DNA from 4 places in the Agrobacterium sp. 22094 genome. Region 3 is predicted to be linked to each of the others. Evidence: predicted binding sites of a transcription regulator. Region 3 holds the regulator's gene; each other region holds the start of a gene.
The links. The regulator PhoB, encoded in region 3, activates phosphate uptake and scavenging genes when phosphate is short. The targets are predictions, from matches to a motif close to TGTCATNNANCTGTCAT.
Positions count from the first base shown of each region.

Region 1: phnC (phosphonate ABC transporter ATP-binding protein) is a predicted target of PhoB. The motif match lies at 4,668-4,684, and genes of this name have one in related genera.
Region 2: ACTJK5_RS12185 (DUF1868 domain-containing protein) is a predicted target of PhoB. The motif match lies at 3,551-3,567, and genes of this name have one in related genera.
Region 4: ACTJK5_RS14585 (ceramide glucosyltransferase) is a predicted target of PhoB. The motif match lies at 1,777-1,793, and genes of this name have one in related genera.

Region 1 is NZ_JBQEPX010000001.1:2,544,159-2,552,267, forward strand. It holds gene ACTJK5_RS12410 (DUF1045 domain-containing protein) at 1-93, opposite strand, end outside; gene phnE (phosphonate ABC transporter, permease protein PhnE) at 244-1,593, opposite strand; gene phnE (phosphonate ABC transporter, permease protein PhnE) at 1,593-2,567, opposite strand; gene phnD (phosphonate ABC transporter substrate-binding protein) at 2,734-3,639, opposite strand; gene phnC (phosphonate ABC transporter ATP-binding protein) at 3,734-4,609, opposite strand; gene ACTJK5_RS12435 (DapH/DapD/GlmU-related protein) at 4,725-5,342, opposite strand; gene phnL (phosphonate C-P lyase system protein PhnL) at 5,339-6,046, opposite strand; gene phnK (phosphonate C-P lyase system protein PhnK) at 6,048-6,824, opposite strand; gene ACTJK5_RS12450 (alpha-D-ribose 1-methylphosphonate 5-phosphate C-P-lyase PhnJ) at 6,821-7,738, opposite strand; gene ACTJK5_RS12455 (carbon-phosphorus lyase complex subunit PhnI) at 7,888-8,109, opposite strand, start outside.
Region 2 is NZ_JBQEPX010000001.1:2,491,635-2,499,743, reverse strand. It holds gene ACTJK5_RS12200 (sigma-54-dependent transcriptional regulator) at 1-373, opposite strand, end outside; gene ACTJK5_RS12195 (sensor histidine kinase) at 370-2,193, opposite strand; gene rpmF (50S ribosomal protein L32) at 2,413-2,598, opposite strand; gene ACTJK5_RS12185 (DUF1868 domain-containing protein) at 2,787-3,509, opposite strand; gene polA (DNA polymerase I) at 3,663-6,656, opposite strand; gene ACTJK5_RS12175 (hypothetical protein) at 6,747-7,130, shown strand; gene ACTJK5_RS12170 (MarR family winged helix-turn-helix transcriptional regulator) at 7,433-7,867, shown strand; gene ACTJK5_RS12165 (M20/M25/M40 family metallo-hydrolase) at 8,051-8,109, shown strand, end outside.
Region 3 is NZ_JBQEPX010000001.1:2,264,421-2,272,529, forward strand. It holds gene ACTJK5_RS11070 (GcrA family cell cycle regulator) at 376-912, shown strand; gene ACTJK5_RS11075 (hypothetical protein) at 1,032-1,499, shown strand; gene phoB (phosphate regulon transcriptional regulator PhoB) at 1,583-2,266, opposite strand; gene phoU (phosphate signaling complex protein PhoU) at 2,289-3,005, opposite strand; gene pstB (phosphate ABC transporter ATP-binding protein PstB) at 3,097-3,912, opposite strand; gene pstA (phosphate ABC transporter permease PstA) at 3,984-5,306, opposite strand; gene pstC (phosphate ABC transporter permease subunit PstC) at 5,303-6,787, opposite strand; gene ACTJK5_RS11105 (substrate-binding domain-containing protein) at 7,053-8,087, opposite strand.
Region 4 is NZ_JBQEPX010000002.1:462,937-471,045, reverse strand. It holds gene ACTJK5_RS14590 (hypothetical protein) at 145-396, shown strand; gene ACTJK5_RS14585 (ceramide glucosyltransferase) at 585-1,724, opposite strand; gene ACTJK5_RS14580 (hypothetical protein) at 1,996-2,457, opposite strand; gene ACTJK5_RS14575 (SDR family oxidoreductase) at 2,944-3,810, opposite strand; gene ACTJK5_RS14570 (RNase H family protein) at 3,947-4,450, opposite strand; gene ACTJK5_RS14565 (hypothetical protein) at 4,844-5,131, opposite strand; gene ACTJK5_RS14560 (carboxy terminal-processing peptidase) at 5,448-7,538, shown strand; gene ACTJK5_RS14555 (sensor domain-containing diguanylate cyclase) at 7,835-8,109, shown strand, end outside.

The DNA.
Region 1 (8,109 bases), 280 kb from region 3:
CTCACCGGAAAAGGCGTTGCGTCCCAGCCACCGTGACGCTGTCTCAGTCAGCGAATCGGTGGCGGAGGGCGAAAAAAAGAGAGCGTAGCGCACGATGTCGCACTTTCGAATGTCATGGAAACAGCGGAAGCGTCATTTGAGACGACTCGTCTCTACCCCGCAAGGTCAGAAGTGCGAGGTAGACCTTTTCCGTGACAGAATGATGATACCGGGCAAGAAATTTGCCGGATATCCTTTCCCCATTCAGTGGTGCGTTTTGCCAATGAGGCGCGAGCGGATCGCGTTCGACATATTGTCGAACAGGAAGACGACGATAAGGATCAACAGCACCATATAGGCGACCTTGTCCCAATCCTGATTGGTACGCATGGCTTCCAGCAGTTTGAGGCCGATGCCGCCTGCGCCCACCGCACCGATAACCGTGGCGGAGCGGGTGTTGCTTTCCCAGAAATAGAGCGACTGTGAAATGAAGACCGGCAGCACCTGCGGAATGACGCCGAAGCGGTTGACGATGACCGACGAGGCGCCGACCGATTTCACGCCTTCGCGCTGCTTGTCATCGACATTTTCCAGAGCCTCGGCATAGACCTTTCCGAGCGCACCCGTGTCGGTGAAGAAGATCGCGGCAATGCCGGGGATCGGTCCGGGGCCGAAGCTTCTGGTGAAGAATAGCGCCCAGATCAGCATGTCGATCGAGCGGAGGAAGTCGAAGAGCCGCTTCATGCCCCAGTTTGCCGCCCTGCTGGCAGTGATGTTGCGGGCGGCGATGAAGGCCAGAGGAAAGGCAAAGAGCGTACCGAGAAGCGTGCCGAGGAAGGCCATGACCAGCGTCTGCAACAGCTTGGACAGGATGTCCTCATGCTGCCAGGCATCGTTGCCGAGGAAATCATCGGCCATCTTTGAAATATTGGACTGTGCCGGATCGACGCGATCCTGCCACAGCGCCAGCGCTGCCAGCTCACCCCAGCTCTTGCCCCAGAACTGTGAGCGCGTGTCGAAGAAGAAGTTGGCCCAGCCGAGGAAGCGGCGCTGGACATAAAGCTGCGAGGTGCGAATTTCCGCCTGACCGGCAAAGCCGTACTCGACGACGACCTTGTTCTCATCCTGGCGGATTTGAACAGGCGCGCCGGCGGGGGCCGTGACGCGGTCAGCGCCGATGGTCACCGGATAGAGCGTACCATCGATGTAAACATTGGCCTGCGTCGGGGTGATATCGATACGGTTCTGCTGATCGCCATAGGTCACGCTATAGCCGCCATTCGGCAACGGCTGGAGCCAGCTGATATTGGCATTGGCTGGATACTGCCCGCGGCTCGTCCATTGCGGCACGACCTTGCCATCATCGAAGCGAAGCCGTGGCTGGGCGCGCCAGGAATACCAGTCCTGAATATAGCTGGAAGCGCGGTCCCAGCGACCGTTGGTCAAGGCCGGGCCGACATTGAAGGCGAAGAAGCAGATGACGAGATAGGCGATGGCTACGACCAGACCGACAAACAGTCCATAGCGGCGCATGAAGCCCAGCTGGAAAACCTGAGGGTATTGGGACAAAAGACGTTCGCGATCCGCACCATTGATGACAAAGCTCGTGGACATCAGGCCGCTCCCCGTCCGAATTCAAAGGATTGATGGCCGATCAGCCTGCGGCGCAGCCAGCCGGAAAACTGGTCGACAGCGATGATGGTGACCAGCAGCATGATGATGATGGCATAGGTCTTGGCGGCGTGATCATTGCCGATCGCCAGGCGAAAGACCTCGCCGATACCGCCGCCGCCGACAGCACCGATGATGGTGGAGGCGCGCACATTGATTTCGGCGCGCAGCAGCGCATAGGAGACGAAATTCGGCAGAACCTGCGGCACGATGGCAAAGCGCACACGCTCCAGCCAGTTGGCGCCCGATGCCCGCAACCCCTCATCCGGCTTCATATCGGCATTTTCGACGACTTCGAAGAAGAGTTTTCCGAGCGCGCCGACGGTATGAATGGTGATGGCGACGATGGCGGCAATGGGCCCGAGCGAAAGAATGGCGGTCAGCAGTCCGGCGATGACGATTTCCGGGAAGGCGCGCATCACTTCCAGCATGCGTCGGACGGAAAAACGCACGGCACCGGCGCCGACGAGATTGGTGGAGGCGAAGAAGCACAGCGCGAAAGCGAAGGCCGTGCCGATCAGCGTCGAGACCAGCGCAATGTTCAGCGTGATGATCAGCTGATAGAAGAAATGCGGAATATAAAAGCCGTCGCCGATATAGACCCGCTCCGAGACATAGTCATATTTCAGCGAGCCGTCGGCATAGGGTGACGGCAGATCGAACATGGCGCGAACAACTTCCATGGGGCTGTTCGGCAGGAAGGTCTTCATAAAATCGAAGAAATAGGGCAGTCGCTCGAAGAACTTGCCGGAATTGGCGCTGTTGGCAAAATCGAGCGAGGCAAAGAGCAACGCAAGAAAGACGACGATGGCGATGCCGGTGTAGATACGTCGCGTGACCAGCTGTTGCTGGTAGTGCTGCATGACCTTCTTCGAGGCCTCGCCCAACGTATCTGGGGTGATTGGCGTGCTGGCCATGTCTTTTGCGTCCTTACCGGAGCCATGCGGGTGACGATGGATTCACCGAGGCTCTCATTCACCGTTTCAGCGTCATCCCTCAGGAAGCGTGACGGCTTTCCCGGGCTGCGCTTTAAAAAAACGGCGGCGTCTTTCTGACGCCGCCGTCTCATGCCATTGCTGGCAATCAGCCGCCGATCACGGCCTTACGGGCATCAACGATCGTCTGGTAGAAGGACGGATCGACCTTGATGTATTCCTTGTTCTTGCCCTGGGTGAAGCCCTGGAAGCAAGCGAGGTCCTTCTTCGGCAGGTCGAGGAAGAAAGCTTCGATCTTTTCCTTCATCGGCTCGCCGACCTTGTTGGCAACCATCAGCGGACCGTTCGGGATCAGCGGCGACTTCCAGACTTCGACGAGATCGTCCATGTCGAGATTGCCCTTGGCGACCATCTGGTGGAGGTTGCCGGAGCTGTAGCCTTCTTCCCACTTGCCAACGCCGGAACCGAAGGTGGTGCCGACATCGAACTTCTTGTCGAGAACGGCGAGAACGAGGTTCTCATGGCCGCCGCCGAAGCCGGTTTCAGAGAAGTATTCCTTGACCGGCTTGCCGGTGTCCTTCGGCAGGGCGACGTTCGGGATGAGATAGCCGGAGGTGGAGTCCGGATCGGCAAAGCCGAGCTTCTTGCCCTTGGCGTCTGCCAGCGTCTTGATGCCGGAGTCCTTGCGGGCAACCATGATGGTGTAATAGCCGCTGGAGCCGTCAGCGCCGGTGTATGTCAGGATCGGATCGACAGCCTTCGGGTCCTGAATAGCGATCTTGGCGTAGGAGGATGCGCCCATGGAAGCAATGTCGATGGTGCCGCCCAGCAGACCCTGGATGACGCCGTTATAATCGGGCGACGGGAAGAGCTGAACCTGCTCAACACCGGTGGCAGCCTTCAGGCCATCGGCAATGCACTGCGCGTTGCGCAGCTGGTCGTTGGAGTTTTCGCCGCCATCGAGGCCGATGCGCAGAACCTTGACGTCCTGAGCGAGAGCCGAACCGGCCAGAAGGCCAAGTGCAACCGCCGAAAGAAGAGCTTTCTTCAACATGGATTTATCTCCGTTTTTCCGGCGAGCCGGAGTTTGACACGATGTGGAATGTGATATTGGCCCCTGACGCGGGCGGATCGATGCTGTGCGGTCCTTACAGTCCAGCCATGGAAAGCGGCTTGGGAGCAGAAGCTTCAGGACCGGCAGATGGGTGTTGGGCGCGCGCGGCAAGCTCCGCACCTTCAATGGTGATGCTGGTCGACGTCATGGTTTCGTCGATGCCGGCACCATGAGAATCAGTACCGTAGATTTCCTTGACCGCGCGGGCATCGAGTTCGGCGGGCGTGCCGTCGAAGACGACGCGACCGGCCGCCATGCCGATGATGCGCTCACAATAATTGCGGGCCGTATCGAGCGTGTGCAGGTTGGTGATGACGGTGATGCCTTCGCGCTCATTGATGTCGCGCAGCGCATCCATGACGATTTTCGCGTTGAGCGGGTCAAGCGAGGCAATGGGCTCATCGGCAAGCAGCATGCGCGGCGACTGCATCAGTGCACGTGCGATCGCCACACGCTGCTGCTGGCCGCCCGACAGAGTTCCCGCTGGCTGCATCGCCACATGCTCGATTCCCAGGCGCTCCAGTGCTGAAATCGCCATCAGACGCTCTTCGGTGGTGAAGATGCTGAGCAGGCTCAAGACCGTGGAGCGGTGGTCGAGGCGACCGAGCATGACGTTGGTCAGAACGTCGATACGCGGCACGAGATTGAATTGCTGGAAGATCATGGCGCAATCGCGCTGCCAGTGGCGAAGCGCAGCACCGCGGAGCGAGGAAACCTCGAGATCGCCAAAGTGAATGGAGCCGGATGTTGGATCGACCAGGCGGTTGATCATGCGCAGCAGGGTGGATTTGCCTGCACCCGAACGTCCGATGACGCCGACCATCTGGCCCTGGGGGATGTCGAGCGTCACGCTGTCGACGGCGGTCGATTTGCCGAAGCGGCGCGTTACCTGCTTGAGGTGAAAAGTCATAGGCCAAATCCAGTCTCGTTATTTCGGATTCGGCCTATCAGGGGTGCGTGAAGCGCGAATGTCAGTTTGATGAAGAAATTATTACAAGGCTGACGTCACGGGAGATGGTGTTCGTTTACCCGTCATACTTGGCAAGAAAGGCTTCCGCTTCGAGCGAACGGAAATCATCGAGGGCAGCGCGAAGCCTCACGTGATCCCAATCCCACCAGGCCAGCCGGTCCATGCGCTCGCCGATCTCTTCCGCAAAACGGCGTCGAATGAGTTTGGCTGGGACACCGCCGACGATGGTGTAGGGTGCAACATCCTTCGAGACCACGGCACCGGCACCGACGACGGCGCCATTGCCGATGGTGACGCCGGGCAGGATGGTCGCGCCGTGTCCGATCCAGACATCATGGCCGATGACGACGCGTCTGGCGCGTCTTGCGGCGAAGAACTCCGTCTCGTCCTGCGCATCGTCCCAATAATTATGGGCGCGGTAGGTGAAGTGGTGCAGCGTCGCGCGCGACATGGGATGGTTGGTTGCGTTGATGCGCACCGAGGCGGCGATGTTGACGAACTTGCCAATTGTCGCGCACCAGACGGCACCGTCCTGCATGATGTAGGAGTAGTCATCCATATCCACTTCTTCAATACGGCAGCGCTCCGAGACCTCAATGTATCGGCCGAGCTTGGAATTGACGACGCGGGCGCTTTCGTGAATGGCCGGTTCCAGGCCAACTTTGACACTCATGCTGCGATCTTTCTGGGTGAGAACTGCGAGACATCGAGGATGCGATCGGCCACGGCTTCACGCACTTCCTCATCGTGAAAAATGCCAAGAAGGGCTGTTCCTTCGGCTTTCTTTTGCCGGATCATCTCTACCACCACCTTGCGGTTGGCCGCGTCGAGCGACGCCGTCGGTTCGTCCAAAAGCAGGATGGCATGGTCGGTAATGAAGCCGCGGGCAATGTTGACGCGCTGCTGTTCGCCGCCGGAGAAGGTCGCGGGTGGCAGGGACCACAATTCCCGTGGCAAGTTGAGCTTCGACAGCAACTCTCCTGCCCGTTCGCGTGCGTCTTCGACCGGAACTTTTCGAGCAAGCAGCGGCTCCGCCACCACATCGACGGCGGCGACGCGCGGGACGGTGCGCAGGAACTGGCTGACATAGCCAAGGCTGCGGTGACGGACTTCGAGCACGGTGCGGGGCGCGGCACTTCCGATATCGACCATCTGTCCCTCATGCTTGATGAGGATCTGGCCGCTATCGATGGCATAATTGCCGTAGAGCATCTTGAGGATGGAGCTTTTGCCGATCCCCGAAGGCCCGCCAAGCACGACGCATTCGCCCGCCTGGACGGAAAAGGTCACATTGCGCACGACGGGCAGTTCGATCCCGTCACGCAGATGCATGGTGAAGCTTTTGAAGACTTCCGAAACAATGAGGGGGGTCGGCATGTCACACCTGCAGGATCGAGGAAACGAGAAGCTGGGTATAGGGCTCGCGCGGGTCGTCCAGCACGCGGTCGGTCAAGCCATGCTCGATGACGTTGCCGCCCTTCATCACCATCATGCGGTGCGACAGGAGCCGTGCGACAGCAAGGTCATGGGTGACGACGATGACGGAAAGGCCGAGATCGTTGACGAGACCGCGAACGAGATCGAGAAGCCTTGCCTGAACCGAGACATCCAGACCGCCGGTCGGCTCGTCCATAAAGACGAGGCGCGGCGAGGTGACGAGATTGCGGGCGATCTGCAGGCGCTGGCGCATGCCGCCGGAAAAGGCACGCGGCTGATCATCGATGCGATCGGTGCCGATCTCCACCCGCTCCAACCATTCGCTGGCGGTGTTGCGGATATTGCCATAATGCCGGTTGCCGACTGCCATGAGCCGTTCGCCGACATTGGCGCCGGCAGATACCGTCATGCGCAGACCGTCAGCCGGATTCTGGTGAACGAAGCCCCAATCGGTGCGCATGAGGAAACGGCGTTCCGCCTCGCCCATGTGGTAAAGATCGCGGAGAGACCCGTCGCGCATGCGATATTCCACGCTGCCGGTGGTCGGCATCAGTCGGGTGGAAATGCAGTTCAGCAGCGTGGTCTTGCCGGAACCGGATTCGCCGACGATCGCCAGGACTTCGCCCGGCCAAAGATCGAAGGAGACGTTGCGGCAACCGGCGCGGTCGCCGTAATATTTGGATACGTCGCGGACTTTCAACAGCGGCTGATCGCTCATTCTGCGGCCTCCTTCACATCGGCCAGCAGATGGCCGCGATGGCCATGTTCGCGCCGATCTTCGCAATGGTCGGTATCGGAGCAGACGAACATGCGCCCGCCCCGATCATCCAGGATGACTTCATCGAGATAGACATGGTCCGCACCACACAGCGCACATGGCTTGTCGAAGGTCTGAATCTCGAAGGGATGGTCGTCGAAATCGAGGCTGACGACTTCGGTGTAGGGCGGCACGGCATAGATACGCTTTTCACGCCCGGCACCGAAGAGCTGCAAGGCTTCCGACATGTGCATTTTCGGATTGTCGAATTTCGGCGTCGGCGACGGGTCCATGACGTATCGGCCTGCGACCTTCACCGGATAGGCGTAGGTTTTGGAAATGCGACCATTATGGGCAATGTCCTCATAGAGACGCACATGCATCAGGCCATATTCTTCCAGCGCGTGCATGACGCGGGTCTCTGTCTCGCGTGGCTCGAGGAAGCGCAAAGGCTCAGGGATCGGCACCTGGTAGACCAGCACCTGACCTTCCGTCAGCGTTTCTTCAGGAACACGGTGACGGGTCTGGATGACGGTGGCTTCCTTGGTATGCGTGGTGACGGCGACATTGGCGACCTTCTGGAAAAAGGCGCGGATGGAGACGGCATTGGTCGTATCATCCGCCCCCTGGTCGATGACCTTCAGCACATCATGCGGTCCGAGGATTGAGGCTGTCACCTGCACGCCGCCCGTTCCCCAGCCGTAGGGCATGGGCATCTCGCGCGAGGCAAAGGGCACCTGGTAGCCGGGTATGGCGATGGCCTTCAGAATAGCGCGGCGGATCATCCGCTTGGTCTGTTCGTCCAGATAGGCGAAATTGTACGTAGCGAGACCTTCATCCGCGAAGGTCTCTTCAAATGAAACTTCTTCAAGCATCGTGCGTTGTCCTTCCGTAAGTCACAACGGATGTCAGGAGTAAATGATCATGGAGATCGGAATTCTCATTGCGCTGTTCTTCACTGTATTTGCAGCATCCAGCGTATTTTGCGCATACTGGTTCAACGAGCAGCGCTGAAACCAAGTCTTTATTCGGCAGCATCGTTCAACCAACTTTCATCTGATCTCTGCGCAGCCTCGAAATCGGCGCGCATCTTTCTGACAAGACCAAGTTCAGCTTGGAAATCCACATAGTGCGGGAGTTTTAGATGCTCCACGAAACCTGTCGACTGAACATTGTCCGCATGCGAAATCACAAACTCTTCGTCCTGAGCCGGTGCGGTTCTGTCCTCACCGAACTCGTCTGCGCG
Region 2 (8,109 bases), 230 kb from region 3:
CCAGAGAACGCCGATCCATGGCGCGTTTGATGATGCCGGCGAGGTACTGGATGCTGAAGGGTTTTTCGATAAAGTCGTAAGCACCGTTGCGCATGGCGCTGACCGCAAGCTGCACATCGCCATGGCCGGTCACGAGGATCACTGGAATTTCGGCATCCAGCTCCCGCACCTTCTGCAGCAGACTCATGCCGTCGATGCCGGGCATGCGGATATCGCTGACGATCACGCCGTCGAAACTGTAGCCAATCAGTTCGAAGACATGGTCGGCATTGTCGATGGTCACGACATCGAGGCCTGCAAGCTCAAGCGCCTGGGCTGTGGAAAGGCGCAAATCCTCTTCGTCATCGATCAGCAATACGCGGGACACGCTCATTCCGCGGCCATCTCCATCGGTGTTTCTGCGTCGAGTTCAATATCGAATCGCGCGCCGCCGTCCTCCAGATTGGTGACGACAAGTCGCCCGCCAAAATCCTTGACGATATTATAGGAAATCGACAAGCCAAGACCCAGACCCTTGCCGACGCCTTTCGTCGAAAAGAACGGGTCGAAGATGCGCTCCATGATCGCGGGCGGCACGCCGGGGCCACGATCGCGCACCGAAACGATCACCTTGTTGTCGCTCTTTTGCGCGGTGAGATCGATACGCCGGTCGTCCAGCCCCTCCACCGCATCGGCGGCATTGGAGATGATGTTGACGAGTACCTGCTGCAGACGCACCGGCCCGGCCTTGACGAAAAGCGTCTCCGGTCCAAGCGCCACATGCAATTGCGCATCCGCCGCCTTCAACCGGGCGCTGACGATTTCGAGCGTATCGGCCACCACCGTGTCGAGCGGAACAGGGCCGACATGCTCATTGGGCTTGCGGGCGAAGTTGCGAAGATGCCTGCTGATCGAAGCCATTCTGTCGATCAGGGCGGAGATGCGGAAGAGATTGGAGCTTGCCTCCTCCACGCGCCCGCGCTCGATCAGCAGTGACGCACTTTCGGCATAGGTCTTGGCAGCGGCAAGTGGCTGGTTGAACTCGTGGGAAAGGGCGGCCGACATCTGGCCAAGGGCTGCAAGCTTGCCGGCCTGGATCAGATCCTTCTGCGTTTTTCGCAGCTGCTTTTCCGTCTGGCGGCGTTCGGCAATCTCCCGCTTGATGTCGCGGTTCACCCGCGCCAGGTCTGCGGTGCGTTCCTCCACCCGCCGCTCCAGCTCTGCCTGGGCTTCGGCCTGATGCACCAGTCGGTCCTGCAGACGCCTGCGTCTTTGCAGCATGGCCGCAAGCAGCGCGCCTGCCAGGCCAAAGCAGAGCAGGGCCGCCAGCATCGTCGTCTGCACCTGCGTGCGCACCGAGCCGGTATCCATCAGCACATTCACCGTCCAGCCCGCTTCCGGCATGGGTTGAGAAAGGACGAGATATTCCCTGTCCTGTTGCCCTTCACGGATCGTCATCAACCGATGACTGCCAAAGATGCCTTCGGTCACCGGCAACTGGCTGAGCTTGGCATCCGCATAGCGGCGCGAGGCTTCGGTTCTGGCAATTCTATCGGGCGTCAGCGGCAGGATCGCCGAATAGAGCCATTGCGGCACGCCGGTCATGAAGATGATGCCTTCCGGATCGGTGACGACGATGCGATTTTCGCCGGTACCGAAGGAGGCCTCGATGCCTTCGATATCCACCTTGAACACGATGACGCCTTTGATGACGTCGTTGAACAGGATGGGAGAGGCGAAATAATAGCCGCGCTTGTGTGAGGTAGTCCCAAGCGCGAAGAAGCGCGACTGAAGGCCCTTGGCCGCATCCTGGAAATACGGGCGATAGCTGAAATTCTGCCCGATGAAACTTGCCGGGCCATCATAATTGCTGGCGGCAATCGTCTCGCCGTCCAGCGTCATGATGTAGATGTCCGAGGACTTCAAAAGGTCGTTGATCGACTTCAGATAAATGTTGGCGCGCTGCCTGAGGCGCTGATCCTCTGGATGGGCAACCAACTCCTCGATATCGTCGTGGTCGGCCATCAGTGCGGGAAGTGGCTCGTAGCGGCTCAGATGCCCGCCAAGGGCAGAGACCGCGAGCCGTAACGTCGTTCCACCCTGTTCGGCAGCCTCGTTGAGATAACTCTCGGCAAGCAGTTCCCGACCCTTGGTGAAGGCAAAGCCGCACAGACCAAGGCAAAGCAAAAGGATGCCGACCCATCGATATCTCACTCAAACCCCTCCACCTGACGGTTTTCTCTGTCGCATGTCGCTGCCGCAAAACCGGCGACCACCTTTGCGCGACATGCTGTAAAAAACCGTCCTCCTACTGAGGATAGTAAGTGCGGGTTCGTTTTTTTCCAAGCGGCATTGCGACGGCAGCAGAAGGCAACAAAAAAGCCGACCCAAAGGCCGGCTCGTTCGTCATGCAATCGCATCAAGAAGCGCTGATTATGCGCTTTCCTTCGGCGTCAGAACCTGACGTCCGCGATACATGCCTGTCTTCAGGTCGATGTGGTGCGGGCGACGCAGTTCGCCGGAGTTCTTGTCTTCGACGTAGGTTGCTGCCTTGAGGGCGTCTGCCGAACGGCGCATACCGCGCTTGGACGGGCTCGTTTTTCTTTTAGGAACTGCCATTTGTGTTACTCCACTGAAGCGGCGAAACACGGGAACCGGCCAGAACCATAGGCCGAATGTCGCATGTCTCGATATCGGAAATTTGGCGCGCTTATACATGCCCTGCGGGGCTTTGACCAGCCCCGACGCACATTTTTTCGCGAGATACCGACGCAATCGAAAATCGGCATCCGTCCGACCCATCCATATCAGATGGGATCGAAGACAAGCAACTCCTCAAAGTGGTTCATGTCGGCAAATGCACAGAAGGCTGGCGGGCGCATTTCGATGACCGGCGCTGACGCACGCAATTCTTGAAGGCAGTCATCCAGCATCGCCTGCCAGCGTGGCAGGCACTCCGGCTCGAACCAACGGCGGGCATAGGCAAATGTAATGTGGAATTCGTAAGTCTCGTGATCGGGATGACGATAACCGAAGGCCTCGGCAAAGGCGTCGCGCCATGCGGCGATGATCCTGTCATCCACCTCGGTTACCCCTTTCAGGATCAGGCCAAGCGGCGTGACCGATGTTGCCTGCATGTTGAAGGCTGGCAGCTTCGGAAATTCGGCGAGGCGCTCACGGTAGTAGGCCGTCATCGCGTCGATCGTGCTGTCTTCCGGCATCTCCTTCGGCCAGTACGGCCAGGTGCGGCGATGCTCGATGATGCCCTGAAACACCGTCATGTGCAGACTGGAGACGGGTGTGAAGGCGAGGTGGGTCGAAGCCTCGGGCATATCGAGAAGCCGCTGACGGGCGGCAATGACCGCCTGTTGAGACGGCGAACCTTCGACCAGATGGCAGACGACCGTATTGCCCGGCTCAGGCAGAAATTCTCCCTCGGGAGAATAGCGCGTTCCCAGATGCCGGGGCGGTGCGGTATGATGGGTGGTCGAGAAGGCGGAAAGTTGTGGCGAAACGAACGGGGCGTGCATGGGAGGGCTCCTTGATAGAAGCCTTCCCCTACGCCTTATGGGCGACAGGCACATGACATTCGAAAGGTTACAGCATCGGCCCGAAAATCGGACCCGATTTTCGGTTCAAAAAGTTAGAGCGGCCTTCCTGTGTCCAATAGGACGCACGGCGCTTTAGTGCGCCTCGTCCCAGTTGCTGGCGGCCCGGGCATCCACCTGGAGCGGCACCCTCATGTCGATGGCCGGCATGGCGGCGTTTTCCATGATGGAGACGACCACAGGCAGCGTCTTTTCGATTTCGCTGTCTTCGACCTCGAAGATCAGTTCGTCATGCACCTGAAGCAGCATGCGGGCGGAGAGTTTCGCCTGCTCTAGTGCCGGTTCCATGCGGATCATCGCCCGGCGGATAATATCGGCCGCAGACCCCTGGATCGGCGCATTGATCGCTGCGCGCTCGTTGAATGCCCTTACCGACGGGTTGGACGACTTGATTTCCGGGTAGTGAATGCGGCGGCCGAAGATGGTCTCGACATAGCCATGCTCGCGGGCATAGGCCTTCGTGTTTTCCATATAGTCGCGAATGCCGGGGAAGCGCTCGAAGTATTTCTTGATATACTCACCCGCTTCAGAGCGGCCGATGCTGAGCTGATTGGCAAGACCGAAAGACGAAATGCCGTAGATGATGCCGAAATTGATCGCCTTGGCGCGGCGACGCACTTCCGATGGCATGCCTTCCACCGGCACACCGAACATCTCCGATGCTGTCATCGCATGAATATCGATGCCGTTCTCGAAGGCATTTCTCAACTGCGGGATATCGGCGACATGCGCCAGCACGCGCAGTTCGATCTGGCTGTAGTCGGCCGAAAGAAGCTTGTTGCCGGGCGTGGAAACGAAGGCCGTTCTGATCTTGCGCCCTTCCGCCGTGCGCACCGGGATATTCTGAAGGTTCGGTTCCGACGAGGAAAGGCGACCCGTCGTGGTCGATGCCAGCGAGTAGGAGGTGTGGACGCGCTTGGTGTCGGCATGGATATAGCCGGGCAGCGCATCCGTATAGGTCGATTTCAGCTTGGTCAGCTGGCGCCAGTCAACGATCTTGCGCGGTAGCTCCATGCCTTCAGCGGCAAGATCTTCCAGCACGGAGGCGGAGGTTGACCACTGTCCGGTCTTCGTCTTGGAACCGCCGGGCAGCCCCATCTTGCCAAACAGAATATCGCCCAGCTGCTTGGGCGAACCGATATTGAATTTTTCGCCCGCCAGTTCGTAGATCTCGTCCTCGAAGGCGGCAGCCTTCTGCGCCAGCTCGCCGGAAAGCCGCGACAGGATTTGCCGGTCGACGGATATGCCGCGCTCCTCCATATGGGCGAGCACTGGCACCAGTGGTCGTTCCAGTCGCTCATAGACGGTGGTCAGACGGTCGGCGACGAGGCGGGGTTTCAGCACCATCCACAGGCGCAGCGTCACATCGGCATCTTCGGCAGCGTAGGCCGTTGCCTTGTCGATATCGACGAAGTCGAAGGTGACGCCGGATTTTCCGGAGCCTGCAACATCCTTGTAGGCGATCGGCTTGTGACCAAGCCAGCGCTCGGAAAGCGCATCCATGCCATGCGCGCCTTTGCCGGCTTCCAGCACGTAGGAGAGCAGCATCGTGTCGTCATAGCTCTGCATGACGATGCCGAGCCGCTTGACCAGCAGGTAGTCATATTTGAGGTTCTGCGCCACTTTCAAAACGGCCGGATCTTCCAGCAGGTCTTTCAGCCGCGAAAGCGCAAGATCGAAGGGGATCTGGTCCGGCGCCAGCTTGATGCCGTCGCTGAAGAGATCGCCGCCAGAGCCGGTCTTGTGGGTGAGCGGTACATAGGCTGCGATAATGTCCGAGCCGCTGGCATTCTTGCTGTTATCGGCAATCGCAAGCGAAAAGCCGACAAGCTCCGCCGTCATCGGGTCGAGCGAGGTCGTTTCGGTATCGAAGGCAACGACGCCGGTCTCGCGCGCCATGGCGACCCAGCGATCCAGTTCCTCGATCGAGCGGATTGTCTGGTAGGCGGTCGTATCGATCTTGGCGGCGGCAAAGATCGTCTCGCGTGCCGAGGCAAGCTCCTGTGGCGTATCGCCTTCGGTCTTGGAGAGAACCGCGCCGACATCCGCCACCGACGCTTCGCCAAGCGCAGCTGATGGAGCATCGCCGACCGTATCGGTGCCAGCATCGAGATCGGGCCCGTGGGCCTCTACGCCACGCTCGACCGGAACATGGGCGGGTTCGATGGCCGATGCGTCTGCACCTGTCGCTTCCGCGACGCGGCGTGTGAGCGTGGTAAATTCCATCGCTTTCAGGAAGGCAATCAGCTTCGGGCCGTCCTGGACTTCAAGTGTCAGCGCATCCAGCGCAAGTTCCAGCGGCACATCGGTGCGGAGCGAAACGAGCTGGCGGGAGAGGCGCGCCAGTTCCGCATTGGCAATGATGTTTTCCCGGCGTTTCTGCTGCTTGATTTCGCCTGCGCGCTCCAACAGCGTATCGAGGTTGCCATATTCTTCCAGCAGCTGCGCTGCCGTCTTCGGCCCGATACCGGGAATGCCCGGGATATTGTCGGTGGAATCGCCGGTCATCGCCTGCAGGTCGATCATCTTTTCCGGCGGTACACCCCATTTTTCGATGACGTCCGGCACGCCGATCTGCTTGTCCTTCATCGCGTCGTACATATGCACATTGGGCGTGACGAGCTGCATCAGATCCTTATCGGAGGAGATGATGGTGACATCCGCACCGATTGCTTCCGCCTGGCGGGCATAGGTGGCGATGATATCGTCGGCCTCGAAGCCTTCGGTCTCGATGCAGGGCAGGTTGAAGGCGCGGGTGGCGTGGCGGATCAGACCGAATTGCGGAACGAGATCTTCCGGCGGTGCCGAGCGATTGGCCTTGTAGAGGTCGTAGAGCTCGTTGCGGAAGGTCTTGGACGAATAGTCGAAGATCACCGCGAAATGCGTTGGCGTCACCCCCACATCTGTATTGCGCGCATCCCTCAACAGCTTCCACAGCATGTTGCAGAAGCCGGACACGGCATTGACCGGCAATCCATCGGATTTGCGGTTGAGCGGAGGGATGGCATGGAAGGCGCGGAAAATGAAACCGGAGCCGTCCACGAGGAAGAGATGATCGCCTTTTTTCATGGGAAGCATGGATAGCGCGACACGGCAAAAAGGTCTATCGTTGCCCTCAAGTACCCAGCAAGTTTCTTCAATGGTCTCGCGAGGTTCTTCATGCGCACGACGTCAACAGCAACAGCGTGGCTCGTTTCGACCACCCTGATGGCAGGCGTGGCTGCAACGTCCCGGTACCTCGGTGATCAAGCTGCGGTGACCGTGGCAAAGATAGCCATCGTTCCCCTCTACCTTCTTGCGACAAAAGGGCTTCGGGCGCACTTCCAGGATAGCTCCCTGGAGGATGCGGATCTCAAGGCGGTTGCGAGATTTCAGTTCTCAGATGCAGCACTGCTCGCCGCCTTTGTCGTCATCGTCGCGGCGCATGCAAACAGCGCTGCGAGCCGCATGGCGATGGATTTTGTTTGGATCGCGGCGCTGACAGGCGGAACGCTGACAGCCGCAGCTTGGCTCCGACAGAAGCGTCAAAATAACGCCAAATAATCTCACCGGAACGTTACCGATTTGTAATTCGATGTTCCCTTGAAAAGCCGCATTTGCGGCCTCATTTCTTAGAGGACGGCGACTGATCACGCCGTAGTCTGATAGCTGGCTCGTCCCCCGCCGCGTCAGACCGGACAAAGGCCTTTCCCCCTCTCCGGGCCTTTGTCCCTCAATATGCCGCCATGACCGTCCCCTCCCGGTCATGGCGGTTTTCTTTTGCGCAAATGGTTCTACCCGCATGCCTCGCGAAAGCATGACCGTCTACATCGCACGATATGTAAATGATCCGGACGATGGGCCCGATGGGATTTTCTCGACAGGACTCTGCAGCCTATCTCGCGGCGCAACTGGCCAAGGGTTTTTCCCAGGCTCTGCTGAAGCGTGCCGGTGCCCTCGGCTTCTCGCCCGGCCAATTTCCTGTCCTGCTGGAACTCTGGCAGGAAGACGGGCTGACGCAGCGTCAATTGCTCGACCGGGTCGATATCGAACAGGCGACACTTGCCAACACGCTGGCGCGCATGGCGCGTGACGGGCTGATCGAGCGCCAACCTCACCCGACAGATCGCCGTTCGCAGATCATCACATTGACGGAAAAAGGTGCCGCGCTTGAAGAGGCCGCCATTGCTGCATCGAAAGAAACGGAAGAGGCGCTTCTCAAGGATCTGTTGAAGTTCGAGCGGCAATTGCTGCTGGAATATATGAGCCGCGCCATCAGCGTGGCTAAATCGGAAAAGTAAGTTTTCCGGCTCGAAACCGTTTCATATTTGCTCTATCGTCCTGCCATCTGGCGCATTGGCGCGATGACCATAGCGGTCGTCGTCACGCCTTTGCGGAGATTTAAAGAGGTGGAACCCGCCTTGCTCAGTGAAATGATGACTGGCGCTCCACACATGACAGGCCAGACATGACAGGATCATGCAATGACAGATATTTCCCCGGTTCTCTCGGCGGTTGACGACAATCTTCCCTCCAGCCTTGA
Region 3 (8,109 bases):
AAAAATGCCGCCTCGCGGCGGCCTGCATGCTGTCTTCATTGCGAGAGCACTATTGTCACTTCCCCGCCTAATGTCAACAAATCTCGGCACTTCCGGGCATTTACAAGCCTTGGTAGGTGCTTGCCGCGCAGGCCCGAGGTGTTGCCTTTCTGACTCACAGGGGAAGCAAGTTGGGGAAAACCGGAAAATCGATTCCAGATGATTCCTGCGACTCTTGTCACGGAGTCAACCGACGATTAGGTTAACCGTCAATTACTAGACTGCAATGCGGCGGAACTAGTCACCTACAATCTGGCGAATGGCCTGCGCGTGGTTCACTCCATGGCATAGTAGGTGGATTCTGCCCGAAAACAACGCGACGAGCGGAGAAGCGGCATGAACTGGACGGACGAACGAGTAGAAAAGCTCAAGAGATTATGGTCCGAAGGGCTTAGCGCAAGCCAGATCGCAGCACAACTAGGCGGTGTGAGCCGCAATGCCGTCATCGGCAAGGTTCACCGCCTCAACCTGCCAGGTCGCGCCAAGGCCGGCGGCACGGTCGCCACGTCGCGTCCTGCGCCCAAGCGTCCCGCAGCAGCGCCGCGTCCGGCAAGCTATGCGGCTCCGGCCCGCGCTGCGACCAGCCGTCCAGCACCGGCCCGTAGCTCTGGTGCCCTCGCTTTCAAGGAAGACATGGACATCGACACCGTCGAGCCCATGGAATATGTTCGTTCTTCCAACAATGTCGTTATCCCGATCTCGCGTCGCCTGACGCTGACGGAACTGACCGAGCGTACCTGCAAATGGCCGGTCGGCGACCCGCTCAAGGACGACTTCCATTTCTGCGGCTGCGAGGCGTCTGAAGCCTCGCCCTACTGCAAGTTCCACGCGAAGATGGCCTACCAGCCGGTCAGCGAACGCCGCAAGGCGTAAGGTCTGTCTCAGAACCAATTCAGAAAGCGGGCTTCGGTCCGCTTTTTTATTGGGCAGTCTCCAGCTTTGCCAAATAATCCAAGCTTGCCTGCAGCAATAATCGCGCCCAGACTATCATCATGGACGCGATCGACACACTGCACGACTATATCTCGGCGCTATGGGCCAGGGCCGTCGACACGCCCTTCCCGCCAATCCCGCGCAGCACCCGTGGCGACGGAACCGTTTACGTCGAATGGCGACGCGGCAGCTACTGGCTGATCTGCGAGGAGCGCGGAGAGGAATATTGGCGTCGGGAAGCCACGGACATGGACGATGCCGCCTTCCAGTTGATGTCGATCGTGACGGGAGAAGTGGTGCGCGATCGCGAGCTTGCGGTTCGGGAAAAAGCGCGCCGCCAGTCGACCGGCCCGGACGACTATTCGCGCTGGAACTGGATGTACCAGGAGATCGAACTGATGAGCGCGATCAAGGAGAGTTATGGTGCTCGAACCCGAGCCAATTATGCCGAGGTGCTGACGCGCAGCCCGTTGTCGAGGGACGAGATAGACGCCGCGCGATATCCCATTCCGTCAACATTGATTTGACGCCGGGAAGCCACGGGCTGTCCGCTCTGACGCCGCAAGAATAGGAGCGCTTGTACCTTCAAGCAAAGCGCTCCCGAAGCCGATCAGGCTTCCATGGAATAGCCGGCACCGCGAACGGTGCGGATGACATCCTGCATGCTGGAGAAATTCAGCGCCTTACGCAGACGACCGACATGGACGTCCACCGTGCGCTCATCCACATAGATATCGTGACCCCAGACACCATCGAGAAGCTGGGAACGGGAAAACACACGACCAGGCGAGGTCATGAGGAATTCCAGCAGACGGAATTCGGTCGGCCCGAGACGGACTTCGCGGCTCTTGCGATGGACGCGATGCGTCTCACGGTCAAGTTCGATATCGCCGCATTTCAGCACCGAGGACAGGACCTCCGGCTTGGCGCGGCGCAGCATCGCCTTGACGCGTGCCATCAGTTCCGGCGTGGAGAAGGGCTTCACGACATAGTCGTCCGCGCCCGTCGCCAGGCCCCGAACCCGTTCGCTTTCCTCGCCGCGCGCCGTCAGCATGATGATCGGCAGACGCTCGGTTTCCGGACGCATGCGCAGGCGACGGCAAAGCTCGATGCCGGAGACGCCCGGCAGCATCCAGTCGAGGATCAAAAGATCCGGCGTGCGCTCCTGAAGGCGGATTTCCGCCTCGTCGCCACGCGGAATGGTGTCCACGTCATAGCCTTCGGATTCGAGATTGTAACGGAGGAGGACGCTCAGCGCCTCCTCGTCTTCGACAACGGCGATTTTTGGCACCATGGCTCCAGATCCTATCTGTCGCTTACTCGGTCACAGCGCCGAGCGTGTTGGAACTATCGTCCTTCGGACGCTCACCTTCCGGCTGGCTGCCAGTGGTCATGTAGTAGATGGTCTCGGCGATGTTGGTGGCGTGGTCGCCGACACGCTCGATGTTCTTGGCACAGAACAGAAGATGCGTGCAGGTGGTGATGTTGCGCGGATCTTCCATCATGTAGGTCAAAAGCTCGCGGAAGAGCGAGGTGTACATGGCGTCGATTTCCTCGTCGCGCTCGCGGATGGCCTGGGCCTTTTCCGCCGATCGCGTGGAGTAGACGTCCAGCACTTCCTTCAACTGCACAAGCGCCAGTTCCGACAGATGCTCAAGGCCACGTGCCAGTTTGCGCGGAACGCCGGTGCCGGCAACAGCGATGACGCGCTTAGCGGTGTTCTTGCCCAGATCGCCGACGCGCTCCAGGTCTGCGGCAATGCGCAACGAACCAATGATTTCGCGAAGGTCTGCTGCCATCGGCTGGCGCTTGGCAATGGTGACGATCGCCTTGTCGCCGATTTCGCGCTCGGCGTGATCGAGGATCGTATCGTCCGAGATAACCTTTTGCGCCAAGGCTGCATCGGAATTGACGAGCGCACGCACGGCATCGGCGCACATCTGCTCGGCCAGGCCGCCCATTTCGGCGATCCGGCGGCTGAGGAACTTCAGCTCCTCATCATAGGCGGACATGATGTGGGAATGTGTCGACATGTTCGTAGTCTCCAGTTTCGAAACGCCCTGTCGCAAGCCTTTTTAGTGGCTCGAGCGACAGACGCGGTGGAATGTGCAAGCAGCAACAGGATCAGCCGAAACGACCCATGATATAGTCCTGGGTGCGCTGGTCATCCGGGTTGGTGAACATCTTGTCCGTATCGTTCTCCTCAACCAGGTGGCCGAGGTGGAACATGGCGGTACGCTGCGAAACGCGAGCGGCCTGCTGCATCGAGTGTGTCACGATGACGATGGTGTAGTTGGCACGAAGCTCGTGGATCAACTCTTCCACCTTGGCGGTCGCGATCGGGTCAAGCGCCGAGCATGGCTCATCCATGAGGATGACTTCCGGTGAAACGGCGATGGCACGTGCGATGCACAGGCGCTGCTGCTGGCCGCCGGACAGACCCGTGCCGGATTCTTGCAGGCGGTCCTTCGCTTCGTTCCAAAGACCTGCCTTCTGCAGGGCGGACTCGACGATCTGGTCCATATCCGCCTTGTTGCGGGCAAGACCGTGGATGCGCGGGCCGTAGGCAATGTTTTCGTAGATCGACTTCGGGAATGGGTTCGGCTTCTGGAACACCATGCCGACGCGAGCGCGAAGCTCGACGACATCGATGGCAGAATCGTAGATATCCTCACCATCGAGCGTAATCTCGCCGGTGACGCGGCAGCCATCGATTGTGTCGTTCATGCGGTTCAGCGTGCGCAGAAAGGTGGATTTGCCACAGCCCGAGGGGCCGATGAGAGCCGTCACCGTGTTTTCGCGAACGTTGAGCTTCACATCGTAAAGGGCGCGCTTCTCACCGTAATATACGGAGACGTCCTTGCCGATCATCTTATAGGAAACTTCATTCATTTTCTTGTCCAGCGCCTTTTCAACTGCTGCTTCCGACAACATGTTCATTGTTCCGTTCTCCCTTGCTTCTTATCGCATTTCCGAGCAGAAAACCGGTATCCACATTTCCTGGAGATGCTTTACCAGCGCCGTTCGAAGCGGCGACGCAGCAGGATTGCGCCCACATTCATCACCAGGAGGAACATAAGCAGGATGATGATAGCGCCGGATGTTCTTTCGACAAAGGCGCGTTCGGCTTCGTTCGCCCACATGTAGATCTGAACCGGCAAGGCCGTTGCAGGATCAAGCGGGGTCGTCGGGTAATTTGCCACAAAGGCCACCATGCCGATGAGAAGGAGCGGCGCGGTTTCGCCAAGCGCGTGTGCAAGGCCGATGATGGTGCCGGTCAGGATGCCCGGCATGGCAAGCGGCAGCACGTGGTGGAAGATGGTCTGCATCTTTGAGGCACCGAGACCGAGCGCTGCGGCGCGGATCGAAGGCGGCACGGCTTTCAAGGCAGCGCGTGTGGCGATGATGATGGTCGGCAGCGTCATCAGCGTCAGCACCAGACCACCGACCAGCGAGGCCGAGCGCGGAAGGCCCATGAAGTTGATGAAGACCGAGAGACCCAGCAGACCGTAAACGATGGACGGCACCGCTGCCAGGTTGTTGATGTTGACCTCGATGAGGTCCGTCAGGCGGTTCTTCGGCGCAAACTCTTCCAGGTAGATGGAAGCGGCAACCCCGATCGGCAGCGACAGAACGAGCACGATCAGCATCATGTAGAAGGAGCCGATCAGCGCGACGCCGACACCGGAGGCCTCAGGACGGCTGGATGCGCCATTGAAGAAGATACCGGTGTTGAACTTCTTTTCCAGCGCACCCTTGCCAACCAGTTCGTTCATCCAGCCGACCTGCTGGTCGGAGATTCGGCGGTTCTGCTCCTCGCCCGACATATCGACCTGGCCCTTGAAGGCGCTGTCGACATCGCCGGATGCCAGGAGCGACACGGTGCGCGTCGTGCCGATGACGTTTGGATCGGAGGTGACGATGTCGCGAAGCTGCGTGCGGACACTGTCAGAAATCAGTGCGTTGACGGCGCGCAACGCCGTGCGATCCTCCAGCGAAACGCCGAGCACCTTGGCAAGCGAGTTGCGGGCGACGACAGGGTAGTTGGCCGTCATCAGCTTAGACGGGTTCTGCGCGCGCACATTGTCCGGATCGATGATCTGCTGCGAAAACTCGACCGGGATCGTGATCATCGTCTGCTGAAAGGCCGTGTAGCCTTTGCCGATGACGGACCAGAGAAGCAGGAAGAGAAACAGCAGGCCGAAGGAGATCGCGGCGACACCATAGGCGCGGAAGCGGCGCTCTGCAGCGTAACGGCGCTTGATGCCGATATCGCGACGGACCTTCTTCGTTGCGGCAGGGGCGGAGATGCCCGGAGTAACGACGTCGGTCATTCATACTGCTCCCGGTATTTGCGCACGATGTAGAGCGCGTAGATATTGAGGCAAAGCGTGATGGCAAAGAGCGTGATGCCAAGCGCAAAGGCAACAAGCGTCTGCGGCGAGGTAAACTCAAGGTCACCGGTCAGCTGGCTGACGATCTTGACGGTCACCGTCGTCATCGGCTCGAAGGGGTTGAGCTGCAGGCGTGCGGCGACACCAGCGGCCAGAACCACGATCATGGTCTCACCGATAGCGCGTGACGCGGTCATCAGGATCGCCCCGACGATGCCCGGAAGCGCGGCCGGGAGGATGACCTTCTTGACCGTCTCGGAGCGCGTCGCGCCAAGACCGAGCGATCCGTCGCGAAGCGAGCGCGGCACCGCGGTGATAATATCATCCGACAGCGAGGAGACGTATGGGATCAGCATGATGCCCATGACGAAGCCGGCGGTGATGACGCTCTGCGCCTGGATGAAGCTGGCATAGTCGCCCGTTGCCAGACCATTGATCTGGGCAGAGATGTCACGCAGGAACGGCCCCACAGTCGTCAGCGCAAAGAAGCCGTAGACGATGGTCGGAATGCCGGCGAGCACTTCCAGCAGCGGCTTGGCAATCGAGCGCAAACGGGGGCTTGCATATTCGGCCATGTAGATCGCCGAGAACAGACCGACCGGTACCGCGACCAGCATGGCGACGAAGCCAATATAGAGCGTACCCGCCAAGAGCGGAATGAGGCCGAACTGACCGGAGCTGTCTGTCGAACCAGCCGCAGCAAAACGCGGATCCCACACCGTGCCGAAGAAGAACTGATGCGCCGGAACCATCCGGAAAAACTGCGTGGCTTCCGTCAGCATCGACATAACGATGCCGATCGTGGTCAAGATCGCGATCGACGATGCAAGAACGAGCGCGCCGAGAATGACCTTTTCCACCTGATTGCGGGCACGAAAGCGCGGTGCCAGGCCGCGGAGCGCCTTGAAGGCCCCAGCGATGGCCGTGGCAAGCACTACGAATACCATGGCGATACGGCTGACCGCCGACATGTTATTGAGCTTTTCTGCGGACTCGATCATGAAGGGCTGCGGATCGCCGGCGATGGCCACACCTTTAGAGGCGAGGACCGCGCGTGCCGTCGCGGGATCGGCTTTCAGCGCGTCATATTCCTGCGGCGAGACCTGGGTAAGGCCGCGGGCAATGGAGACGACCATGCCATAGGTAAGGCTCTGCTGGGCTTCCGGCAGAGCCTTGATGTCATCCGGGAAGCTTTCATGCACTGCAGAGTTGACGATGATCGGGCTGATGATCAGCCACGCCGCCAGGATCAGCGCGGAAGGAATAAGCGCCCAGATGAGGACGTAGGAACCGTGATAGCCAGAACGGGAGTGCATGCTGGAGGGGCGTCCGCCCGCAAGCGCCATGGCCCGACGTTTGCCAAGCACGTAGCTGGAGACGCCGATCAGCGCCAATATCAGCAGAAGGATGGATATGTTCATGGAGAGTTTCCTCGGCGCGCCACGCGGCACGATGCGGCATCATTTCACCAAGAGCGCAGCACCGACGGCTGATCACCGCACGATACCGGATCTGTATTCAGTTCACGCATTCCGGGTTGATACATCATATTTATCGGCGGGGTCGTCTTACGATAAATAGGAACTGTCAACCCTTCGAGATGTCGCAAGGCCCGACAAACCGACTTTGCCAACAGGAAGAGGTGAGAAAGCGCAGCGTTTCAGCACTGCGCTTTCTTAAGTTATATTACATGGTCTTGCCGGATTCGAACTGAGCGCGGATTTCCTTGCGCTCTGCTTCTGGGGCAGCAACCAGACCGTAGTTGGCGAGCGGGGAGTCAGGGCCGATCATCTCGTCAGAGGTGAAGAACTCGACATATTCCTTCAGGCCAGGGATCACGCCGAGGTGAGCCTTCTTGACGTAGAAGAACAGCGGACGCGAGACAGGGTACTTGCCGGAAGCAACGGTTTCGGTGGACGGAACAACGCCACCGACGGTCGCGACCTTCAGCTTGTCCTTGTTGTTGTCGTAGAAAGCGAGGCCAAAGACGCCGACGCCGGACTTGTTGGCATCGATACGAGCGAGCGTCTCGGTGTAGTCGCCGTCGATATCGACAGCCTTGCCGTCCTTACGGATGGCAACGCACTTGGCAGCAGCCTGCTTGGCGTCGGAAACCAGACCCTTGATCACGTCTGTTGCGCCAGCTTCCTTGCAGCCGTCAGCCATGATCTTCTCTTCGAAGACTTCGCGCGTGCCGTGCTTGGAGCCAGGGATATAGGCAGCGATCTCTACGTCAGGCAGTTCCTTGTTGATTTCGGACCACTTGGTGTAGGGATTGGCAACCAGCTTGCCATCCTTGACGACCTCAGCGGCGAGAGCGAGGTACAGATCCTTCGGCTCGAACTTGACGTCCTTGTTGGACTTGTCCATGGCGAAGACGATACCGTCGTAACCGATCTTCACTTCCTGAACGTCAGCAACGCCAGCGGACTTGCAGGCTGCCAGTTCGTCAGCCTTGATCTTGCGCGATGCATTGGCAATGTCGATCGTGCCTTCGCCCACGCCGGAGCAGAATGCCTTCAGACCACCGCCCGTGCCGCCGGACTCAACAACCGGTGCCTTGAAGTTCGGGAAAGCTTCGGCGAAGCTTTCAGCAACGATCTTTGCGTAAGGCAGAACCGTGGAGGAACCAGCAACCTGGATCTGGTCGCGAGCAGAAGCGGCACCCGCGAAGGCAACGGACGCCACCAGAGCTGCTGCAGACAATTTAAAGAAGTTCATTATGACTCTCCCGTCGTGGGGC
Region 4 (8,109 bases), on a different contig from region 3:
AGAACCGGCCTGAAATAGGAACCGATCGACGCCAACCCGATGCCAAGCCCCAAATGACATATGCGCGTCATAATAAGGCATTCCCGTTGAACGATCAGCGTCTTTAAACGTTGCTTTTCAAATGCAATGGTGAGGAGCGCTGAGTTGGTTTTCGATGCGAGCGAGGCAATGAGCCGGTTTGGAGAGAGCCATACAACTGTTGTTTTGTGGCAGCGTTTCGAAGTTTCTCACAGGGAGATGTTCGACTCCCTCTGGAGTGCGATCGAGTTTGTTCGGAACACCGCGTTTCGACCGAGCCGTGTTGAACTGCATGTTCACCGCGGAGGGCACGATGTGTTGATCGCCGGCGACGAACTTGCACTGCTTCTCGCGGAACACGAAGAGCAGAAGGCGTGAGGAAACAGGAGTCAGTGCCAAGTTTGAGAGGATTACAGAAAAGCGTAGTTCTCTGGTTCCATGGCACTTGCTCTCCCGCCATCGTGGAAGCGCGTCGCAATCTTTCAGACTTGGTGCCTACGCTTTAAGTTTGTTTTGCCAGATGTCGTTATCGCAAAGTCGCTCCACACCTTTGTTCGGACCATGCTTTAGCCGCTGAGCGTGCTTTCCTGCGTTCCGACGGTCATCATGTTGCCGCGCCACGAAACAGAGGACCCCATCCAGCTTCTTGCCCAGATGAGTGGGAGCAGCACATCGCGCATGATCATGGCTGGAAAGCTGGTCCATGAGACATGCCAGCCTTTGAGTTTTGCGAGTGCCAGTTCTGGAAGGTAGTAGAGCCCGAGGACGGCGACCATAACCGCTACCAGCGTCTTGCCATCTGCGCCGGCGAGCAGGGCTGCGGCGAGGGCCAGAAACAGAGGTGGAATTCCGCCGACAAGGATTTCAGGCGCGAAGAATTGAGGGAAGGTCACTCGTCGCAACCGGGCCCATCGGGCCTGCCGCGACCAGACCTCGGCAAAGCTGCGCGTGCCTAGCGGCTGCTCGAAAGGGGCCGGCGCAAGGTGAACGTGGCGTCCAGTTGCACGAACGAGCTTCGTCGCGGCAGCATCCTCCGCAATTTCCGCTCCAAGAGCTTCTATACCGCCGAGGGAGTCAAGAAGCGGCTTGTTCCATAGCATTGTCTTGCCCTGCGCAAAGCCCTGGCCCAACGTTTCGGCCGCGTATTGGTAGCGGCACTGAAATGTGTTGAGGAAGGTGCATTCAAGCTCCGATCCAAGATCGGCCGGGCGTGAGCCAAGCGGTGGCGAGCAGACGAGGCCGCTATCCTTACGCCATGCGCTCATCAGCGTCGCAATGTAATGATCAGGCATCAGCACGTTGGAATCTGCGAGGATCACCCATTCGCTGGTCGCCGCACGCCAGCCCTTGACGCAATTGTTCAGTTTGGGATTGGCGCTGATCCGATCATCACCCATCAGCAATGTTGCCCGAATGTGAGGGAAGGCGGCGATGTTGGATTTGACGTGCGGGATGACAGGATCTGCGCTATCCGCCACACAAAAGATGATCTCGTAATTTGGCCAGTCCAGCTGAAAGGCACGAGGAATCGTCAGGGCGGTAAAATTCTCCACACCCCGAAGCGGAATGACCAGGGAGACGGGCGGTTGAGTTTGTGGCTCTAAGCCGCGCTTCGTCGTCGGTTTCACACGGATCGCGGTGAGAGCTATGCTCAACAGGTGGACGAAAATCAGCGCGAGGGCGAGAACGGCGAGAGCGATGTCCATGTGCAACTCCACACATCCGGATCTGCCCGGCGTTTAGGTTTCTATCGCAACTATAACGCTTTCATGACAGACGGATGTCATATGGCTCCGCCTGTCACATGGTTTTCATTCTACTGTGGATGAGGGATATTGCACGCATCCATCTGCAAATGCAGTGACGTTTGAGACTATCGCGCTTGTCCGAAAATCGGAACCGATTTTCGGACCGGTGCGATGGGTCGGTTCAATGGGCGAAACGCGTCTCTTATGCGTCCGAAACAACCTGTGCCATCTAGCGGGTCATTCCCCAGACGTAGCCGAGCAATGCCGCCAGTCCTACAGCCTGAAGAGGGTGCTTTCGGACTTGGCGGATTACCGTGTTCTGAACGGAATCAATTTCACTCTTCGCGACGCGCGCCGATCCGGAAATCATCTCTTGAGCAAATCCCGTGATACGCCCAAGTTCAGAGCGCAGCGCTCTGATCTCTTCCATCGCGCGATCAGTTTCCGGATCGTCGTGGCGTGCTCTGACAGCGGCAAGAGCCTCATCCACCTTTGGTGTGTCCTCCGTTTCCTGTTCCTCCGCGGGTTCGGTTGTCGCGGTTGCTGTCGTCGGACTCGTTTGAGAAACAGGGTCGGAGGCGGGGAAAGTGTCTTCGAGCCCCGTCTGAAGATCTTCTTTTCCGGTGCGCTGTCTTGCCTGCTCGTCATGCAGTGAGGCAACGGCAGGTGACATAGAATTTTTGTCGGACATGATTTTGTCTCCGTAAGGGTTCGTCGTCTCAACTTCTCAGACGCGGGAGGGTTCCGGTTCGATCGATGATGGATTACGGCGGGATCGAGATGACGCCGCGTTGCAGGTCCGAGCGATCATGCTCCACTGCGATAATTGTGTAGAGCGAAAGCAGGTGGAGACGTCCCCGGCCGGCAGCGCATTTGCCGCTTGGAAATCGGACTGCGCCTTTGCCGCAACGATACGCGCGTTGCCCGACGACCTGAATTCCTTCGTAAGAAGCATCCTCCCCCCGCGTGGGTCGCGTCTGCATCTGCTACAGGAGCCAGCTTGCCGATGGTCAGGCTTTCGGATGGCTGGGGTCGGATAATGGAGGTGGTCTCGTTGGAGCCATATATGCGGTGCGGGCCGGTCATGGGAATCTCCTCCCTATTCTTCCGACCGAACCGCAGATGGGCAAGACGGTTCCGCACGGCCCGCCCACATTTCCTTTTTTGACCGTCGGTCTCAGATCATGATTTCACCACCGGTGACGGGGATGACGGCAGCGGTCATGTAGCTGCCGCGGTCCGACGCCAACAGAACATAGGCGCCAGCAAGCTCAGCCGGCTGTCCAGCGCGACCGATCAATGTCTGCTCACCGAACTTTTTGGTCTTCTCAACGCCCATGGTAGACGGAATGAGCGGTGTCCAGATCGGGCCAGGCGCGACCGCGTTTACCCGGATACCTTTTTCGGCGACCATCCCGGCGAGTCCGGCCGTAAAGTTCAGGATTGCACCTTTGGTGGAGGCATAGGCAAGCAGGTGTGGCGAGGGCTGTTTCGACTGGATCGAGGCGGTATTGATGATCGAGCTTCCGGATTGCATGTGCGACACGGCAGCTTTTGACAGGAAAAATGGCGCATAGATATTGGTCTTGAAGGTCTGATCCCACTCGGCTGACTCAATGTCGCCGATGTCCGCATAGGTGCGCTGGAAAGCGGCGTTGTTGACGAGGATATCGATCTTGCCGAATTCGTCGACAGTGCGCTGCACCAGCGTTTTGCAATGCTCTTCGGAGGTGATGTCGCCAGGAACGGCGACCGCCTTGCGACCGGCTTCCTCCACCCATTTGACTGTATCGCGCGCGTCCTCTTCCTCATCGAGATAGGAGATGACGAGGTCGGCGCCTTCACGTGCGAAAGCGATTGCAACGGCCTTGCCGATGCCGGAATCCGCGCCGGTGATCAGAGCGACCTTGCCGCTGAGAAGGCCGCTGCCCTTATAGGACTTTTCGCCGTGATCCGGCTTTGGCTCCATCTGACCGGTGGTGCCTGGTGGCGCCTGCTGCTGTTCAGGATAGGGCGGGGAAGGGCGGCGAATATCGGCATCCATGTCTGTGCTCCACAATTGTTACGAAGCCCAAACACGGTTTAGCAGTTGCAGTTCCCTGTAAGTTTTAGCGGGCGCTTAAGGATTTTGCGCATCGTAGGTGTCTGAGGTTCCCGTTCCGCGGCGTAGGAGACCAACCTTAGCAAACTGCTGTGGCAACTGTGGCGTGCTGGATTGCCTGCCTCGCAAGGGCGTCCGCTCGTTCATTCCATGGCAGACCGACATGGCCTTTGCACCAGGCAATCTCGATCATATCACCGCGTGTCAGGCACGTGTCGAGCGCCTTCCAATGATCGACATTGGGAACGTCTCGGCGACGACCCTTGCCGTTCGGGGCGCGCTTCCGCCAATGATTTGTTCTCCAGATGTGGCGCCACCTGTTGCATCCCGTCACTGCGTAGGTGGAATCGGACCAGATCGTCGCAGCTTCGCAAGGCGCATTCTCGTCCAGCCAATGGAGGGCTTCAAGAAGGGCAAGGAGTTCCGGCGCGCTGCTATCAGTGCAGCCTATACTGCCGGACAGCGACGCCACCTCGACATTGTGCCGAAGCACGACCACGCCCCACCCGCCGATGCGCTTGATCGGGTCATATGAACCATCGACGAAGAGCTGGAGGTTGTGGGGAGCAGAGGATTCCATCATGGGCGATGTTCTTTCGGCGATCGATCGGCAGCTGAGTTGATGACGCGATTGAATTAGACAGGGTTCACCGTGGAAGATGAGCTTATCAAAGACAAAAACACACCCGCGTGCCTATTTCCACAGCACCGTTCCTGGCTCTCCCTACTTCAAGACGCGGAGCTATGCGTCTATGCATATCTCACCTGCGATAAAGGTCATTTATTGTGCCGAGAATTAGGGGTAGTTTCTAATCATCGAAGCGATGCACCTCCTCCCGCAAAGCTTCGAGTTGCAAATGTCCTTATCCTCCTCCCAAAGGGCATTTGTTAGAACAGCAGCACTCCTCCTCCCAGTTGCTGTTCGGTTCTTTTCGAAAGCCTGCCGCACCTCCTCCCGCGGCAGGCTTTTTCGTTTTCAGCGTTTTTGTTTGCGGCGCAGGGTGACGAAGGTCATGATAGCAGCCACCAGGCCATACATCGTCCATTTGAAGGGAAGAGCATCCGCGGTTTCACTGCGGATCGGCAGAACGGTCACGGTGCCGGGAGAGGATTCGTATCCGGCTTTGCCTTCTGCTTTCGCCTGTTCGATCTGCTGAGGCGAGACGGCCCATTCCGCGCCTCGCGACTTGTCCAACATCATGAAAGCCGCTCCGACAGCGATGCCGACGATGATGGCCACGACCAAGCTTCTGATATTTTGCATGTTTTACTCCTGATTTGCAGGAGTGTCTCTACAGCATCGACGGGAAAATCGGAATCGATTTTCGGAAAGTACGATGCGTCGATTCAGGAAAGGCAAAGCATGCTTTGTGCGTCCAACAGGACGTACAGCGCTTTAGCTGGTGCGTGCCGGTTGGCCCTCGCTTACTGCTGCAGGAAGTCCAGCAGGTCTGAGGTGAGGCGTGGGCCGTCCGTCTCAAATTCAAAGGATCAATATATCTTGATCGCTTTTAAACTATCGCAATTTCGCCCAAGAATAAGATAAGACGGAGATATTGAGTAATAAGGAACATGTCGGGATGCGCTTGAAGCCCCTTTTCTTCAGCCTTGTCATCGGAATTGCCACCGTCGCGCAAGCGCGCGAGCCCGCGCAGATGCCGGTGCTGGAAGCCACTGCACCCGAGGCAGAAGCGGCCGCTCTCAGCGCACAGTTCCTGGAGCGTTATGCATACCGTCCTGTGCCGTTGGACGATGCGCTCTCCGTCAAGGTCATGAACAAGTATATCAAGTCGCTCGATCCCGACCGGATGCTGTTTACGCAGAGCGATATTGACGGCTTTGCCAAGGACAGCAAAAAGATCGACGACGCGATCCAGAACAAGAACCTCGACATCCCGTTCTCGATGTTCAAGATCTACAACCAGCGTGTGGTCGAGCGGATGACCTATGCGCGCAGCCTGTTGAAGAACGGCTTCGATTTTACGCTGCAGGAAGACTATCCGCTGTCGCGCGAGGATGCGCCTTGGGCCAAGACGGAAGAGCAGGCCAACGAACTCTGGCGCAAGCGCGTGAAGAGCGACTGGCTCAGACTGAAGCTTGCCGATCAGGACGAAGCAAAGATCCGCGATACGCTCGACAAGCGTTACAAAAACATTCTGGACCGTGTCGAAACCTATAAGGCCGACGACGTTTTCCAGTCCTTCATGGCGGCTTTCACCACGGCAGTTGATCCCCATACTGACTACTTCAGCGCCAAGGCTTCGGCTGAATTCGATATATCGATGAAGCTTTCCCTGGTGGGCATTGGTGCCGTGCTGCAGGAGCGCGACGGGTACACGACGATCCGCGAGCTTGTGGCCGGTGGTCCGGCGCAGCTCTCGAACAAACTCGCTGTCGGCGACCGCATCATTGGTGTCGGTCAGGGCGAAGAAGGCCCGATCAAGGAAGTTGTCGGGACGCGTCTCGACGAGGTTGTGCAGATGATCCGCGGCGAAGCGGGATCTGTGGTGCGCCTGGACATTCTGCCGGCTGATGCCGGAAATGCCAGCGGTCACCGGGTGATCAACCTAGTGCGCGATAAGGTCAGCCTCGAGAAGCAGGCGGCCAAGAAGTCCGTCGTGCCTGTCAAGCTTGGCGACCAGACATTGAAGATTGGCGTCATTGCGCTGCCAACCTTCTACGAGGATTTTGAGGCGCGTCGCGCTGGCGACAAGAACTACAGAAGCGCCAGCCGCGACGTCGAAAAGCTTCTTGGCGAATTGAAGCAGGAGAAGGTCGACGGTGTCGTCATCGATCTGCGTGACAATGGTGGCGGCTCGCTGGCCGAGGCCATCGATCTCACCGGTCTCTTCACTGGCAAGGGACCTGTGGTTCAACAGCGCAATGCGGCCGGCAAGGTTGAAGTCGAGAATGATGATCGCTCCACGCCGGCTTGGGATGGTCCGCTTGGCGTTCTCATCAATCGCGGCTCCGCTTCGGCGTCGGAGATTTTTGCGGCCGCCATTCAGGATTATGGCCGCGGCGTCATCGTCGGTGATCCAAGCTTCGGCAAGGGCACCGTGCAGACGGTCGTCGATCTGGACAGGGTGGCCGGCAAGCAGGAGCCGGAACTCGGCCAGCTCAAGTTGACGATTGCCCAGTTCTTCAGGATCGACGGCGGCACGACGCAGCTGCGCGGTGTTACTCCCGACATCAACACGCCAAGCGTTCAGGACCCGAAAACGCTCGGCGAATCCAGCTATGACAATGCATTGCCGTGGACAACGATCAAGCCCGCCAAATACAAAAAGCAGGGTGATATGACAGCGCTTGTGCCTGAATTGGAAAGCCGTCATGAAGCGCGCATCAAAGACGACAAGGACTATCAGCGCTTCGTTGAAGATGCCGCAGAGCTGAAGGCCCAGCGCGAAAAGAAGACGATCTCCCTCAACGAGGCAGAGCGTCGCAAGGAAATGGCCGCGGTGGCTGCGAAGCTCAAGGCGCGCCAGGAAGCCGGCGTCGTCGTTCCAGAACTCGATGACGGGCTGCAGGCCAATGAGCGAAGCCTCAGTGCCAACCTTGCTCTGGAGAACGCTCGCAAGAACGCGAAAGATGTGCTCCAGACCGAGGCGGCTGCAATCGTGGCCGATATGGCGGATATCTTGCCGGGCAAAGACAAGGCTTCCCGTTAAAATCGGAAGTAGTGCGAATAGATCTGTAGCTTCGGCCTGAAAATCGATTTGGATTTCGGGCCGAAGCATCAATTCAAGGTCTCGCTCGTTTGTGACGATTTAGTTTTGACCGCGTTGGGTCATGCTGGGGGTCAACAGCTCTGATGTTGCTGTTTGCCGCTTGAGATAAGGTGGCCGATGCGGCGTCTTCACTCTTGAGAAAACCATTAACCTTGCCAAGGTAATTGTTTGCCCTGATAACTGCATCTGCCTTGTTGCCGATGTAAAGTATCTGCGTATTGCCAACGGAACTCACCATGACGGCGCGCCTTAATCACTTCAAGCTTGTCGGCCCTGTTGCCGTCATTGTCGGGCTTTTGTTGCTCGGCCTGGCCGCCGTACTGTTTTTTGGTGCTGCCCGCTTGGACGAAGAGGCGAAAGTGCGCCAGGAGACGTTGGTCAAGCGCAATGTCGCGATCTGGATTTCGGACATGGAGGTCGTTTTGACATCCTGGACGATCTGGGACGAGGCGATCGATAAGCTCAACAATAACTTCGATCTGAGCTGGGCCGAGCGAAATCTCGGCCAGTC